DNA from 2 places in the Erwinia sp. BNK-24-b genome. Region 2 is predicted to be linked to the other one. Evidence: predicted binding sites of a transcription regulator. Region 2 holds the regulator's gene; the other holds the start of a gene.
The links. Region 2 encodes Fur, which represses iron uptake genes when iron is present. Its sites were predicted from a motif close to ATAATAATGAGAACNACTATCAA; they were not measured.
Positions count from the first base shown of each region.

Region 1 (8,103 bases), 2.2 Mb from region 2:
ACCAGAGGCTTTAATTAGCGCTGGCAGGATACTCACAACAGTGCCTTTAATTAGCGCTGGCAGGGTACCCACAACAGCGCCTTTAATTAGCGCTGGCAGGGTACCCACAGCAAAGCCTTTAATTAGCGCTGGCAGGATGCCAGCGCTTTAGCCGCATCAGGGGCGGCAATATGCAGCAACGCCTGCTGGAAACCGGCATTAAAGGTCTGACCGTGAGAAAGTTCAGGATGCGACCAGTAAGCTACCGGCACTCCTTCCGTATGCAGTAAAGCCAGCGTAGCGCGCACCTTGTTCTGAATATCCGGCGCGGGCGCCTGCGGATTTTTGCCTGGCGCGCCGTCCCCTTCGATAAAAAAGAGCCTTTTTGCACAGAAGTCTGGCTTGTTGATTGCCGCCAGCTGCGTAAGCAGTCCGACATATTTACGGTTCAGCGTGGGGCTGGTGGCGTAATAAGAGGTAAAAAAAGAGGAGGAGAGATAAGCATTCAGAGCAAATATTCCGCCCAGAGAGTGCCCCCAGATACCGCGCTGACTGGCGTCGATGCGCAGGCCTTTTTCGGCCAGCGGTGCAATATTCTTCTCCAGCAACTGTTGAAAAACAGCGCTACCGCCCCCCTTCCAGCCTCGTCTGTCCAGCCCGTCGCCCTCACTGTTTTCCATGACGGGCGGCGTATAATCGTAGCTTCTGGCGGCCAGATCGAAGGGTTTATCGGTCTGATAGCCGATGGCGACAACGACAGGGGGATTCTGTGCTGCCAGCTGCTTTAGCAGCGCATCCGATAACCTGTCCATCACCGCATTGCCGTCCAGCAGATAAAGCACCGGATAACCCGACGGCGGCGGCGCTTTATCAGGCACGCCCGTCCATACCTTATAGTGCCTCTGGCCGTCGGCGGAAGCGAAGGTACGGATGCTGAAGTGATAAAATGATGAGCCTTTATCGGCGATATTTGGCCCAAGCGGCGACATATCTGGCCGACAGTAAGCGTTTAATGAACAGAGGAAAGTGAAAAAAAAGGCGGCCATACGTAGCCAGTTTATTCTGCGGTAATGCCGTTGACTCATGCACAAGCTCTCAAGATAAATTTTGCTAAAATGTCACCTGCCCAAAATAGCGAAAGGATAAAGCGGCCCTGCTTTATCCTTCGCTTTTCAGGCAATCCGTAATCAGAAATGCAGTCCCAGCTCCATATAATACGTTCTGCCCGGCTCGTTATAGGTGTTGGCTCCCGCTCCCCACAGGTAGGCACCCGTGGTCGCATTACCGGTACTTTGAGCGTTGCCTTCACGGAAATGACGTTTATCGAACAGGTTGTCGATACCAGTCGTGACGTCCAGATTTTTGGTCACGTTATAGGTCGCACTGACGCCCACCAGCGCATAAGGTTTTACCTGACGGGTTTCGCTGCCCGAAGTCGCTTCGCCTTTATAGTTATATTTTTTCGGTTTCTGACGGCCATACCAGGTCAGCGTCCCCTGCACGGAGAGGTCATTCGTAGCCTGCCAGTCCAGCGTCGAATTAAGCGTATATTTCGGGATAATGGAGAGGTAATCGCCGGTGGTTTTATTCTGATTGTCGATAATCCAGGTGAAGTTATTTTTCATCGACACCGCAGCGGTAATCGGGAAATTAAGCGTTCCTTCCAGTCCCTGCACCACCGCTTTCGGCACGTTTTCCCACTTATAAACATCCGAAGTACCGTTGGAATATTCCGCCGTATAGCCGCCTTCGATTTTGTCATGGTAGTCGTTGCGATACCAGGTCAGACCGGCCTGTACATCATCATGGTTATATTCAATGCCGATCTCTTTATTGACGCTGGTTTCCGCTTTTAAATCACGATTTCCCTGTAGATAGCAGTAGCCCGCGCTGTCGTAGCAGCCCTGTCCTTTACTGAATAACAGGTAGTTGGGGTTGGTTTGATAGAGATTAGGCGCTTTCCAGGCGCGGGCGATCCCCAGCTTCAGGGTAAAGTCGCTGCCCAGTTCCTGCGACAGATTCAGCGCCGGGCTCCAGTTGCTGCCGGTGATGCTCTGGTGATTAAAACGAATTCCCGGCGTCAGGCGCGTGGTATCGGTCAGCTCAATATTATCTTCCGTATAAATACCATAAATATCGGCTGAGCTGTTTATATCGCGCCCGGAGCTGGCGATGCCTTCTACCGCGCCGCCCGCGGTGGTGGATTCGGTATTAGAGGCAGGATCTTTCATTGCCTGATGATTCATTTCCGCGCCGAGCGTGACGGTCTGATTAACCCAAAGATCAAGCGGAAGATTAACCTCTGAGTGCAGGTTGGTGTCATACAGCGTAATGGTGGAGAAACCTTCATCGGAGGGGCTGAAAATCCCCGCGATGCCGCCAGACAGTCCTTCGTTAAGACGGGTGTTACGTGTTTTTTCAAACTGAACGTAGTTGCTGGTGGTGATGCCGTTGTCCCATGCGCCGGTATATTTCAGGCTAAGCGACTGGCGATAAAGGACGTTGGTTTCTTTGCCATAATATTTCTTTACCAGCGCGTTGCTGTTGGTGTTCTGCGTATCACCAGCGTAGAGATTGCCCTGACGGCTGAAGCCCGCATCCAGCTCCAGCGCCTGGTTTGGTAAAAATGCCCAGCGCAGTGCGGAATGCACGTCCTTGTTGATAAAGCCCTCGCGCCCGGATGGCCAGGAGCCGGCATAGGATCCAATCCGCGGCGTGGTGTGGCTTTCGTTAATATCCTGCGCGTCCGCCTGCGTTTTATTCCAGTTGCCGTAGAGCCGCAGGGTGACATTGTCAGCCAGCGCGCCGCTCAGGCTGGCATTATAGCGTTTGGTGCTGCCTTCCGATTTATGCTCCGGCGCGTTGAAATAGGAATTAAAACTGCCGTGCCACGCATCGGTGGTGGGTTTGGTAATGATATTGACCACGCCGCCCATAGCGCCATTGCCATAAAGCGCGGCGGCCGGGCCACGGATAACCTCAATACGGTCAATCATTTCCGGCGGCACCCAGTTGGTATCGCCGCGGGTATCACGCTCGTCGCTCCAGCCAAAACGTACTGAATTACGGCTGCTCACCGGCATGCCATCAATCAGTATCAGCGTATTTTCCGGCCCCATACCGCGAATATCGATCTGGCGATTATTGCCGCGCTGGCCGCTGTTAGAATTACCGGTAAGATTAACGCCAGGCATAGTGCGGATAATTTCCGCGACGTCGCGCTGAATGGGATGTTTTTTTATTGCCGTGCTGTCGATAATGGAGACGCCCGGTGCCTGTAACGTTTGTTGCCGGGCCGTAACCGTCATCGTATTTTCGCTACTGCTCTTTTCATCCTTAATAGCCAGATCTTTATTCTGGTTATTTTCCTGTGTCTGGCTTTGCTTTATTTTGGCAGCATTCTCGCCTGTTTTTATCTGGGTTTCCGTTATATCTTTTGCGTTATTTTCTGCATATACCGGAGTTATTGCCAGGCTCGAGGTAATAAGTGAAGCCAACAGAGAGAACGTAAACTTAACTTTCATAATGGTATTTGTCACCGGCCCTGTGGAAGAGGAAAAGCGGGAAAAACACACTATAGTGAGAATGATTATTAATTACAATCAGGGTTTTTGCGTGCAGAAGAATGAATGGCCCTAAACCCCCCTCCCTTAACCCCTTATTAAATAAGGTTAAAAGTAAACACCCGTCTCAAAACTGCCGTTCGACGATCCTTAACCCTGCCGGGAAGCGTACCGTAACCCGTCATTGCGCACGCAGGTAAGCTAAGGCCGCCCGGCCTTATTATTTTTAGCGCGTGAATAATGGTTTGTTGCGGTAAGGCAGGCTTAACAGCCTGCCCTTTATCGTTAGCTTATTTTTTTATAAATGGCCTGACGTTCGGTCTCGCTCAATACATCGCTATTAGCAAAAAAAGCCATTAATAACGTGCAGAACGCTTCATACGATTGAGCTTCCTGCTCCTGCTTTTCAGCACCATAGGTTGTCTGGCAGCGGTTAAACATATTTACCTGACGGCCATTAATTATTTTCGCCATCATCAGATTATGGCGAAATATCGACTCGCTGTACGTTTCAACAAAATGACTGGCAACCAGGATATCCGCTTCAGCACAGGGTTGCTCGTTAACCATATACATTAGCCGTTTGCTTTCACCGTTTGCCGACAGCAGCCATTCGCCGCCTGGCAATCGCTCCAGTAAAAATCCCTGCTGTTCTCCCTCTTCCAGCCGTAAAGGCGCGGTCAGGCTGACGCCGCCAAAACCGACATCGGCAAGATAATTTATGCCGTCGAGGGCAACGAGCAGCAGCGTATGCGTTTGTGGCGTCGCCGCCGGTGTATCCATTCCCCAGACCACCCGTGCAAGGTGAGAGGTAACGGAAAAGCCGAGCTCTTTTAGCATTTCGCCGAACAAAATATTATGTTCAAAACAGTAGCCGCCGCGTCTTTTCGTCAGCATTTTTTCGGCAATATCAGCGGCGTTAATACTGACCTTTTTGCCGAGCAAAACATCAATATTTTCAAAAGGAATAATCGATGGCCATGCCTTGTGTAGTGCTTTTAGCGTTTCCAGGCTGGCAACGGGTGATATCGCCAGGCCGGCGATATCAGCAAAGCGGGAGAAACAGGAATTAGCGTTCATGCAGGCAGTTTCTTCAGAGGGAAAAAGCTATGTTACCAGCTTTGCGGAATACAGAAACACGCTATTAACACGTCAGCCATGCCCTCTCAGAGCGCACCGTCCGTGGCACGCCAGCCTTACTCTTCATTAGTTCAGCGTCAGAAACTGCCCGTCCATAAACTACTTTTCTTCGTTAAACACGATGCCCAGCTGGCTACGAACCTCATCCATCGCGGACAGCGTCATCAGCGACGTGCTAAGCGGCCGGACAGGCGAATCGATTAAGCCCTGGCCAACACACCAGGCAAGATGCTCCGCTTCGTGATAAAGCTGATCGTAGCGGTTAAGCGGCTCTTCCCAGCGCAGCGTTTTGTTGCCCTGGCTGGACGTCATGACAAAGCCGCCCGGCGCGTAAAATTGTCCATCCAGCACGATAGTGGCGTCGCGACCGGCTATTACTGCCCTGCCTGGCGTATTGCTGAACAGCGTAGTATTAAGCACAGAATGCATGCCGTTGGCGTGCTGCAACAGCATAGAGGCCTGGCCGTTAACACCGCCTTCCGCCAGCTGGCCGATAGCCTGAACCCAGGTTGGTGCGCCGCCGGTCATGACGCTAAAGGCAATCAGGTAGCTGCCCAAATCCAGCATCGGGCCGCCCGCCAGATCGGCATTGAAAATGCGGTGATCGGGGGTGAAAAACTCGCCGTGATCGGCAATTAAGGTATGCAGTTCGCCCAGTGCGCCATCAGCCAGCAGCTGGCGCAGCACGGCATATTTCGGCGTAAAGTCGCACCACATCGCCTCCATACAGAGCACGCCCTGGCGTTTCGCTTCGGCTTTCAGCTGCGCGCCTTCAGTAGCATTTAGCGCCAAAGGTTTTTCTATCAACACATGCTTACCGGCCCGTAGCGCCTGCAGCCCATCCGGAAAATGATGGTTATGTGGCGTAGCGATATAGATCACGTCCAGATCGTTCATGGCAAGCATCTCTTCCGCCGAGCTAAAGGTATGCGGAATCGCCCACTTATCGGCAAAGGCTTGCGTTTTCTCCGCATTGCGTCCTGCCACAGCGACCAGCTTCTGCGAGCTGTTTTCCCGTAACGATTTGGCGAAATGCGCCGCGATCCAGCCCGGGCCAAGAATGCCCCAGCGCAAGGCTGGAATAGCCTGCGGATGCGCGGTTTCAGGTGTGGGTAAAGCTGTAGGGAACATACTGGCTCCTTGTTATCAACGAGCTGACGCCAGCAAGGAAAGCGGCGACGTCGGAACGCTATCCTCGCCGGTCAGTAGCAACACTATAAGATGAGGAGTGCGGGAAAGTGACGGCGCGCTTGATGGAAAACCCTCAGGGCCTGAATCTCTACCTGACGACAACAAAGCCTCTTTTCGCCTGGCACAGAGACCAGCGAAGCGTTAAGCTCGCCGCCACTCTTTTCAGATTCAGAACATCCTTATGAAACGCCAAACTACTGCCTGCCTTATTCTGCTGCCCATCGTCGCTATTGCTCTTTACTTCTTTTTTAAGCCGCACAGGCAGGATCCGCACTACTATGCAGCCGTCTGCGTCGTTATTGATGCAATGGGTGAACCGGCTTCGGCAACGGACTTTGCCGATAAGCTGCATGACGTCATCATTAACGAAAACTCATCTTACGCGGTGGATAAAGTCGCTTTTGACCGACAATCAGCGCAGGGCGCTATTCAGCGCTACATGAAACTGAACGATATGGAGAAAACGCAGGCCCATCAGGGAATGGATGCTTGCCTGGCCGTGATGATGCCGAAGCAGCCTGAATAGCGTGTCAGCGGGCTCGGCGTCTCCGGCCCGCACTTTTTGCTCATCTGCTACTTATTAACATTATTGCAGCATTTTATACCAGCTTACCTGCGTTAAATCGTAAACATACACGGTCAGCCCCTGGCATACTATGGTGCACAATATAATTATCCCTGGCGCTAAACAGACTGCACGCGCATCAATAATAATTCTCTTATTAACAGAGCAGACCAGTTAGCACGCCTTAACATCACACCAGGCTGGCGATAGCCCTGTAGTCATCCCTTATTTTTACGACCATAATAAATTAAAATTCAGTCAATATAACTGCACGCGGAAAAGATAAATAAAACAGATTAATAAAAATATTTTTAGTTGCTAAAAAAAATCCAGCCCGAACCTTTAGTCATTAGTAAAAAACGCTTAACAGGTTTTTTTGCAACTTATCTGTAAATTATATCCTCGTCTCATTTTACTGCCAATTAAAGTTATAATGCCTGTTCTAAATTATTACCCGGCATCAAAACTGACCTTTACGGTGGAATAATTGCTATGCAGGCTGACTATTATTATGTGACTCAGCAGCGAGAACAGCTGGATTGTCATTTGTTGCACAGGCAGGGCTGCCCCAAAATGCCCATCAAAGATAAGCTGGTATTTATTGGCAGTCTGTATGCGCCGCTACAGGCCATGACGATTGCCAGGGTACGTTTTGGTCAACAGGTAAAGGCCTGCTATTTTTGCTGCCAGACCCATAAAGGGTAGCACGCCTGCGCTGTGTATATCCTGCGCACCGCCGGACTCCTCTTCCCCTCAATTAAGTGAGAAAAAGGGTGTGAGCAGCATCTGTCGCGGCAAAGGCCAGGGAAATGAATCCTCTCCCTGGCAAAAAATTACATTTGCGTAGCCTGTAAGCTGAAAAATCGATTCAACAAAGGCTATCTGACAGTCAGATCAGCGCCCCTGGAACGTTTTCCGTAATGCCGGCACCGGAACAGCACTACTGCGTGGAGCTGGTGCCGGAGCACCATGTCGCGGGACGGGTACCGGAGCAATGCTACGTCGTGGAGCGGGCACAGGAGCACCATGTCGCGGGGCTGGTACCGGAGCAGTGCTACGTCGCGAGGCGGGCACAGGAGCACCATGTCGCGGGGCTGGTACCGGAGCAGTGCTACGTCGCGAGGTGGGCACAGGAGCACCACGTCGCGGGGCTGGTGCCGGAGCAATGCTACGTCGCCGGGCGGGCACAGGAACGTCAGCCTCGGGCCTGTGGGCGGAAGTCATACCCTGCAACGCCGGCTCGGACGAAATGCGTTGACCATAGCGGGAAAAAACCGTTTTCTCTAACGGGAACCTGTTCTTTTTTATAATTTTTAACGCAAAAAAATCTACTATTGAGTATATAGACTCTAAAAAAACAACAAATTCAAATATTCCTTTATCACACAAAAATGAACCAAAATTAGGGTCAAAAAAAACCCAGTTACCTTTTCTTAAAGTCAAGGCTACTGCGTGCCTTCCGTATTTATGCCTAAAAATAATCATATAAGTGCCGGAAAGCAGCTCCGCCAGTTGACTAACATAGTCTTTATTAATTATATATTCATAGTCAATACCATCGGTCTGCCTGATCATAGGTATTAAGAAGTGGTTAATATCTGGCTTAACGCCGTTCATCATCTGGTACGTTTCAGCGTGCGAAAAGTTTGCCGCATAGTGCATAGT
Region 1 covers NZ_CP179901.1:603,146-611,248, reverse strand. The annotation lists gene ACMGGR_RS02860 (alpha/beta hydrolase) at 123-1,064, opposite strand; gene ACMGGR_RS02855 (TonB-dependent siderophore receptor) at 1,167-3,503, opposite strand; gene ACMGGR_RS02850 (arylamine N-acetyltransferase family protein) at 3,828-4,622, opposite strand; gene ACMGGR_RS02845 (Gfo/Idh/MocA family protein) at 4,782-5,813, opposite strand; gene ACMGGR_RS02840 (hypothetical protein) at 6,055-6,399, shown strand; gene ACMGGR_RS02835 (hypothetical protein) at 7,012-7,143, shown strand; gene ACMGGR_RS02830 (YopT-type cysteine protease domain-containing protein) at 7,333-7,923, opposite strand.
Region 1: the regulator Fur is predicted to act here: its motif matches at 3,553-3,575, upstream of ACMGGR_RS02855 (TonB-dependent siderophore receptor).

Region 2 (8,103 bases):
TTCAACAAAGTTTTCGCGCAGCACAGGATCGTGCAGCCTGCCGTCTTCTTCCACCGGCAACCACGGCATTTGCTTCATCAGCTCGCGCGTAAAGATACCGATGCCTTCTTTACGGTTGTTGTTATTTTCCGGCTGATATACGCGCACCCGCTCCATACCGCAGCTGGGCGATTTGGCGCAGACGATATAGCCGCAAAGGTGATGCAGGTTAGCGATCTTCTTCTCGGAAAAGCTCTGCATCTCATTGGTCAGCGGCTCGCCCTTGCCATTGCTAAAGCAAAGTTCAACGGCACCGTCAGATTGCTCGGTGAGACGCAGCGCCGGGCGCGGCGTTGGCAGACCAATGGCCATTTCCGGACAAACGGGTTCATAGCGCATAAAAGGAGCCAGATCTTCAGCGGCAAAAGCGCAGCGCTTGTGGCCGCCATCAAAACGGACGCTGTCGCCAAGCAGGCAGGCGCTGATGCCTACCGGAATTTTATCACTCATCTCTTTCTCCCCTTCGCTACGGACACCCTTAAGTGTAGCCATTAAAACTATACAAAACAAAATATCTTGTACAGGTTTAAAGTACAGGCTGTGGACACTGTTGCTGAAGGGAAAAGCCCTGGCCAGAGCAACGGCCCGTTTTGGCGCATGAGCGCGCCAAACGAGCCCCCGAGGACGAGGTTACGGCGTGTCCGTGTCCGCTCTGGCTCTGGCTCTGGCTCTGGCTCTGCTAATTATTTACCGGTTTGAAAGCGACCTGATAATTGAAAATGAAAGTTTATCAGCAGCCTGAAGTAGCTTAAAAAAGGCCATTCGCTATAAAGCGGACAGGAGGCGAAACTTAATAAAGCTCCGTTGCGGCCATTTCTGATTGCGCCAGCCAGACCGGCTGCGTACTGTTTTTGCACCAGCAGCGATGCAGATAGCTATAGAACCGGCTTCTGTCGCGATAAAACAGCATAACGGGCAGCGCGAGGATAGCAACAAGCATCGTTGCGGTACGGCGCAGGATAAGATGAGGCAATGAATAACGCTGGTAAAGGTTCATAAACCCTCCTGAATAATCAAAACGGACTGGTTAAAATAATACCAATTTGCCTGATTATTTACCACTCATCAGACCTGTTAAGGTTGATTATTTTATTCGCCCTAAAAAGTTAAATAACAGTTAATTCAAGGAAGGTTTTTAACCATAATTTAACATTGCTGAATGGTAACGGCAGTTGCGATGAAAGTTTGCTTTCGCCAATATCCAGGCTACCCCTTAATTTTCGCAACGACTATAAGTCGACCCGATTATTTACATTAAATCACGTTAGTAACATAACTTCGCAGGATAATAGCCTCGTGATCTTACTGAACATTAATAGAATTTAACGGCTATTTTTAGCGCGCCATTTATACACGGTTAAAATAACGTTATTTTACGGCATTGTTTAATGGGAGAAACAGCCGGGTTTGCAAAACGCTTTAAGGGAAATCAGGAAATTATTATATCGCGAGATAGTCAATAATAAAAAAAGGCGCTGACTAGTCAGCGCCTTAATATGTCGACTTTCGCGATTAAGCGTTTTTCAGCACTTCGCTAACAATTTCTACCGCTTCTTTTTCAATCTTCTCGCGGTGCTCGGCACCCAGGAAGCTTTCGCAATAGATTTTGTAGGCGTCTTCCGTACCGGAAGGACGTGCAGCAAACCAGCCGTTTTCCGTCATCACTTTCAGGCCGCCGATAGAGGCGCCATTGCCTGGCGCAGCGGTCAGACGTGCAGTGATAGGATCGCCTGCCAGGGTGTCGGCGCTTACCATTTCTGGCGACAGCTTCGACAGCGCGGCTTTCTGCGCGGAGGTTGCGGAAGCCTGCAGACGGTTATAGCTAGGCGCACCAAAGCGCTCGGCCAGCTCGTCATAGTGCTGCTGCGGATTTTTACCGGTTACGGCAGTGATTTCCGCAGCCAGCAGGCACATGATGATGCCGTCTTTATCGGTAGACCATGGCGTGCCGTCAAAACGCAGGAAGGATGCGCCCGCGCTCTCTTCGCCGCCAAAGCCAAAGCTGCCGTCGAACAGGCCGTCAACAAACCATTTAAAGCCAACCGGCACTTCAACCAGCTTGCGGCCAATATCGTTAACTACGCGGTCGATCATCGCGCTGGAAACCAGCGTTTTGCCGACGGCGACTTCTTTGCCCCACTGTGGACGATGCTGGAACAGGTAGTTGATAGCAACGGCCAGGTAGTGGTTTGGATTCATCAGGCCAGCCGGCGTGACGATACCGTGGCGGTCATAATCCGGATCGTTGGCAAACGCCAGATCGAACTTGTCGCGCAGCGCCAGCAGGCCCGCCATCGCGCTTTCAGAAGAGCAATCCATGCGGATCACGCCATCTTTATCCAGGTGCATAAAGCGGAAAGTCTGATCGACGGAATCGTTAACGATAGTCAGATCCAGCTTGTAGAATTCCGCAATGCGCTGCCAGTAGGCGATGCCGGAGCCGCCGAGCGGATCGACGCCGATTTTCAGGCCCGCTTTCTGAATAGCAGGAATATCGATGATCTCTGCCAGGCCTTCGATATAAGGCTGGATCAGATCTTTTTCCTGTAAACGGCCGCTTGCCCAGGCTTTATCCAGCGCGATGCGCTTAACGTCTTTCAGGCCGTCTTTGATCAGCTGGTTAGCGCGATCTTCAACTACTTTGGTCACGTTGGTATCGGCCGGGCCGCCGTTTGGCGGGTTATATTTAATGCCGCCATCTTCCGGTGGGTTATGCGAAGGCGTGATAACGATGCCGTCAGCCTGTGCGCCGCCCGCTTTGTTGTGCTCCAGAATGGCGTTAGAGATAGCGGGCGTCGGCGTATAGCCGTTGTCCTGCTGCACAATAACGTCCACGCCGTTCGCCGCCAGTACTTCCAGTACGGAAATAATGGCCGGTTCAGACAGCGCGTGCGTGTCTTTGCCGACGTAGCAAGGTCCAGTAACGCCGTTCTTTTTACGCTCTTCCGCAATTGCCTGAGCAATGGCCAGAATATGCGTCTCGTTGAAGCTGTGTCGTCCTGCGCTGCCGCGATGGCCGGACGTGCCGAATTTTACCGCATGCTCTGCGTTGCCGGGTTCCGGCTGCAGGACATAATACTGCGAGGTTAATTGTGCAACGTTAATCAAATCGCTCTGCTGGGCTGGCTGCCCGGCACGGGGGTGACTGGCCATTGGCGCTTCTCCCTGACGCTTATTAGAGGGTGCCGCAAACTTTGTCTGCCAGTTCCGCCGGGAACTGCATGGACGACATGATGTGTTCAATCATGCTGCGTTTGCGACCTGTGTTAGTGTTGGTAATCACCCAATACGGCGTGCCCGGAATATGCTGCGGCTTGGTATGGGTGCCATTCTGTACCAGGGTTTGCTGATTGCCTGCAAAGTAGACGCGCGTACGACCGTGTAGTGACTCGGTCGCGGCGGCAAATACCTTGGGATCCAGATTGTATAAAGTCGACAGGATCAGCATAAAACGGTTTACCGCTTTCTTCTGCTCCGCATACTCGTCCGACAGCAGCAGTTCACGCACGGCGCGAACGCGATCCTGCGGGCGGGCTTCCTCTTTAACAGCCGTTTCAACGCTTACCGCGGCAGGCGCTGCTGCGGGTGCCGGCGCCTTTTCCACCGTCTGACCGGCAGAAAATTTCAGCATCCGGCGTAAAATATCAGAGGCGCTTTCACCGATATGCTGCGTGTGGCTGGCGATATAACGGTAGAGTTCTTCGTCGACTTCAATAGTTTTCATCTTGATCCAGTACGATTATTGCTGATAAGAGCCAGTTAGCGACATGTTTTTGCGCATGCGCAGACAGACCAGCTCTAACACGAGGATTATAAAGTTAAATCCTGCCGGGGTGTAGCGCCAGCCCCGATTGTGAACAAAAGTCGGAATATGCCGTAAAAAGATCGTTTACGATCCGGCGGCCCGCTCCGGCAGAAAATCAATGTTTTATGATACCCTAACCCTTCGTTTCTCCTGTAAGAAGTTTGCCATGAAATTGAATTACCGCCTGCAATCTGAACAAATGGACACTTTTACCGCGCCAGTCGTGCTGATTCACGGTCTTTTCGGCAATCTGGACAACCTTGGCGTGCTGGCGCGTGGGTTAAAAGATGCCTGTCGCGTTCTCCAGTTTGACGTGCGTAACCACGGCCTCTCGCCGCGTGCCGACGAGATGGACTATCCGGCAATGGCTCACGACATCCTGGCATCGCTTGACCAGCAGGGCATCGCAAAATTTTCCGTTATCGGCCACTCCATGGGCGGCAAAATCGCCATGATGCTGGCCGCGCTGGCGCCGGAACGCATTGAAAAACTTGTTGTTATTGATATTGCACCGGTTGCCTATCAGCAGCGCCACCATGACGGAATCTTTGCCGCGCTTAAGGCAGTGAGCGAGGCGGGCCTCACCGGTCGCCGCGAAGCCGCCGCACTGATGCGACAAACTATAGACGAAGAAGGCGTGATTCAGTTTTTACTGAAGTCTTTTCATGATGGCGAATGGCGTTTTAATGTGCCTGTGCTGTGGCGGTGCTATGATCAAATCATTGGCTGGCAAGCGCAGCCTGCCTGGCCCGGCCCGGCGCTGTTTATTCGCGGCGAGCTTTCTCCCTATATAACGGAAGATTATCGCCAGGCGCTGCTGGCTCAGTTTCCTGCGGCAAAGGCGCATGTGATAGCCGGAGCGGGTCACTGGGTGCATGCTGAAAAGCCCGATGCCGTTTTACGCGCCATTCGCCGCTTTTTTGCTCTGTGAAAACAATTGTTTCGGTAAAAGGCTTTAATCTTGTCGACACGACTTTCACTGGGGTATGATGGCGCGCTAAAATTTGTCGGCGACTGCGGTCGCCGATGTTAATGGCCCAATCCATCAGAACTCCAGCCTTCAGTATCACGATTCTATGGCAAAAGAAAACACGGACCGCACCACGATCGATCTGTTCGCAGACGAGCGTCGCCCGGGACGACCCAAAACCAATCCGCTGACGCGTGATGAGCAGCTGCGTATTAATAAACGCAACCAGCTTAAGCGTGATAAAGTGCGCGGGCTGAAGCGCGTAGAGCTGAAAATGAACAGTGACGCGGTTGATGCCCTGAACCAGCTCGCCGAGCAGCGCAACATGAGCCGCAGCGAGCTGATTGAAGAGATGCTCATGGCGCAGTTAGCCAAACCAACGCGCTGAGCGGCGCAGCGGCAAAGCACAAAGCGACAAATGTGGGAGGATTAGCCGTTTATCCTCCCGTGGCTGTCTGCTATTATTGCCGTTTACATCATCAGGCTAGCCGCCGCATATCATTAAGTTTCAAGAGGTTATTAAAGTCATGGCAATCGTAGGCATTTTCTTTGGCAGCGATACGGGCAATACGGAAAACATTGCAAAAATGATCCAGAAGCAGCTCGGTAACGAGGTGGCTGAAGTTCATGATATCGCTAAAAGCAGCAAAGAAGACCTTGAAGCCTTTGATATTTTGCTGCTGGGCATCCCAACCTGGTACTACGGCGAAGCGCAGTGCGACTGGGATGACTTTTTCCCAACGCTGGAAGAGATTGACTTTAACGGCAAGCTGGTTGCGCTGTTTGGCTGTGGCGATCAGGAAGATTACGCGGAATATTTCTGCGATGCGATGGGCACTATCCGCGATATTATCGAACCGAACGGCGCGGTCATCGTGGGCCACTGGCCAACCGAAGGTTACCACTTCGAAGCGTCCAAAGGCCTGGCGGACGACAATCATTTCCTGGGCTTAGCCATTGATGAAGATCGTCAGCCGGAACTGACCAAAGAGCGCACCGAGAAGTGGGTAAACCAGATTTCTGAAGAACTTCAGCTGAAAGATATTCTCGAAGCCTGATGATCCCGGCCCGCCGAACAGGCAATTTTGTGCGGGCCAACGCATTTTCCTATCGCATCGATAGCTACTTTTTTGTAACTTTTGCCTGGAAAACGGTACAATAGTACGGCTCCGTTCACGCAACGCTTTTCACCATAATGATGATAAAGGTTGAATGTACGAATATTAACCCGGTACAGATGGGTGCTTGCTTTCCGGACGTAACGACATCTTATCCTTACATCCCTCAATGGTTTTGCATCTCTGCTGTGGTTTCTTCCAGGCATCAGTTCTATAATGAGACGCTCAGCTTTTGCGTCGACCGATGCTCACGGCTTTTCAGCCATTTAGTGACCAGTAAAGTAACAGGACAATATCCGCATGACTGACAACAACACCGCATTAAAGAAGGCCGGCCTGAAAGTCACGCTTCCTCGACTAAAAATTCTGGAAGTGCTTCAGGAGCCAGAGAGCCATCACGTCAGCGCGGAAGACTTGTATAAGCGCCTGATTGATATGGGCGAAGAGATTGGTCTGGCCACGGTTTACCGCGTGCTGAACCAGTTTGATGACGCAGGGATCGTTACCCGTCACAACTTTGAAGGCGGCAAGTCCGTGTTCGAACTGACGCAGCAGCATCATCACGACCACCTTATCTGCCTGGACTGCGGCAAAGTGATCGAATTCAGAGATGAATCCATCGAATCTCGCCAGCGTGATATCGCCACCAAACACGGTATCAAGTTGAGCAACCACAGCCTCTACCTTTATGGCCACTGCGCCACCGGCGACTGCCGTGAAGATGACTCGCTGCACGATAAATAATGCCTGATACAAAAAAACCGGTGATCGCTCACCGGTTTTTTTTTAACCCAAGGGCAGGCTTTTTGTTAAAAAGCACAATCGATCCGCAAAAAGTGCCAGCCAGCGGTCTGAACGATCAATCTGGCAAAATCCGTATTTTAGATACAAAGAATGCGCCCTGCTATTTTCCCAAACGCATAAGTGAGCCGGGCATATCAGAGCGTTTCTGTACGGCTGAAACGTTTTCCATCCGGACTAACAGAACGGACCATAACTTTGCCAGCGACCGTTGGCTGCATATTTGCCTCGTAGCGCCGCCAGTTTTTCCCCTCATCCACGCTATATTCAATGATTAACCCCGGCAGCGCAATATTGGCTTCCAGTTTACCATCGGCAATTCGCGCACCGGGAACCGGCAGGCGATAATGAATGCCGGCTTTATCCAGCCTTGCCAGCTCACGCTGCCCCAGCAGATTAGCGAACATTTGCCAGTCTTCCAGCAGCACCTGCCGATCAACATGTTGGGTAACACCGCCAATAAACTCTTTACCCGCCTTATAGTCCAGCTCCCAGGCCGCGCGGTGCCAGGCTCTTTCAGCCACTGCAGCCACGCGAGGGAAAATCATATACTCCATTTGACGATCGGTACGTGACGTTTCGCTCCAGAGCTGGGCCGACAGACCATAAGCGCCAGGCCAGGTTTTGTCAGATTTCGCGGTGAAGGTTTTACCATCGCGATCCACAGAGGTTTCGGCATTTTGCGGTAGATTATCAGGTGCGAAGCTAAACATTTTACGCTCGTCGCTAAACCGCGTTCCCCAGTAGTAACCGCGCTCCAGTGGATTTACCTCGTAGGGAAAATCCATATAAACGTAGTCAGGGCTGGAGATAATTACCTCATAACCTTTATTTGCCCAGTCGTTAGCCGAATCAAAACCACCCCAGTACAGCGTATCCCAGAAATTAACAGCAACACGTTTAGTGGCAAACGTGTCGGCATTTTCGGCATCTTTCAGGCCATCCTGCCATGCCTGCATTTTGTCGATACCATGTTGCTTAACCTGCTGGCTAACCTGCAGCGCAAAGTAGCTGGGCAGATGTTCAAGATCCGCTACTTTGCCGTCTTTGATCATTGCCTGGCAAACCTGCGATTTTGCCCACGGCTTGTCTTCCTTACTCATATCAAGAAGGCCAGTGCCGGCAACGGGTTTATTTATGTCTGAATAACCGGCCCCCAGGCGAATGTTTTTCGCTTCGTCGCCGCCAAAGTGCCACGTTTGCAGCGGCTGCCCGGCTTCTTGATGCATGGCCTGAATTTCACTGATAACCTTATCAGTGAAGCGCAGAGAAGATGACAAACAAGGGTTCAGATAGCTGGTACGATCGTAAAGCTGTACCGAGGTGGTATTAGAATCATCAGTGGGGTCAACCAGGCGGTATTCTGAAGC
Region 2 covers NZ_CP179901.1:3,272,905-3,281,007, forward strand. The annotation lists gene ACMGGR_RS14950 (YbgA family protein) at 1-489, opposite strand, end outside; gene ACMGGR_RS14955 (YbfA family protein) at 830-1,036, opposite strand; gene pgm (phosphoglucomutase (alpha-D-glucose-1,6-bisphosphate-dependent)) at 1,552-3,192, opposite strand; gene seqA (replication initiation negative regulator SeqA) at 3,215-3,763, opposite strand; gene ybfF (esterase) at 4,011-4,775, shown strand; gene ybfE (LexA regulated protein) at 4,921-5,202, shown strand; gene fldA (flavodoxin FldA) at 5,342-5,872, shown strand; gene fur (ferric iron uptake transcriptional regulator) at 6,233-6,676, shown strand; gene ACMGGR_RS14990 (beta-N-acetylhexosaminidase) at 6,871-8,103, opposite strand, start outside.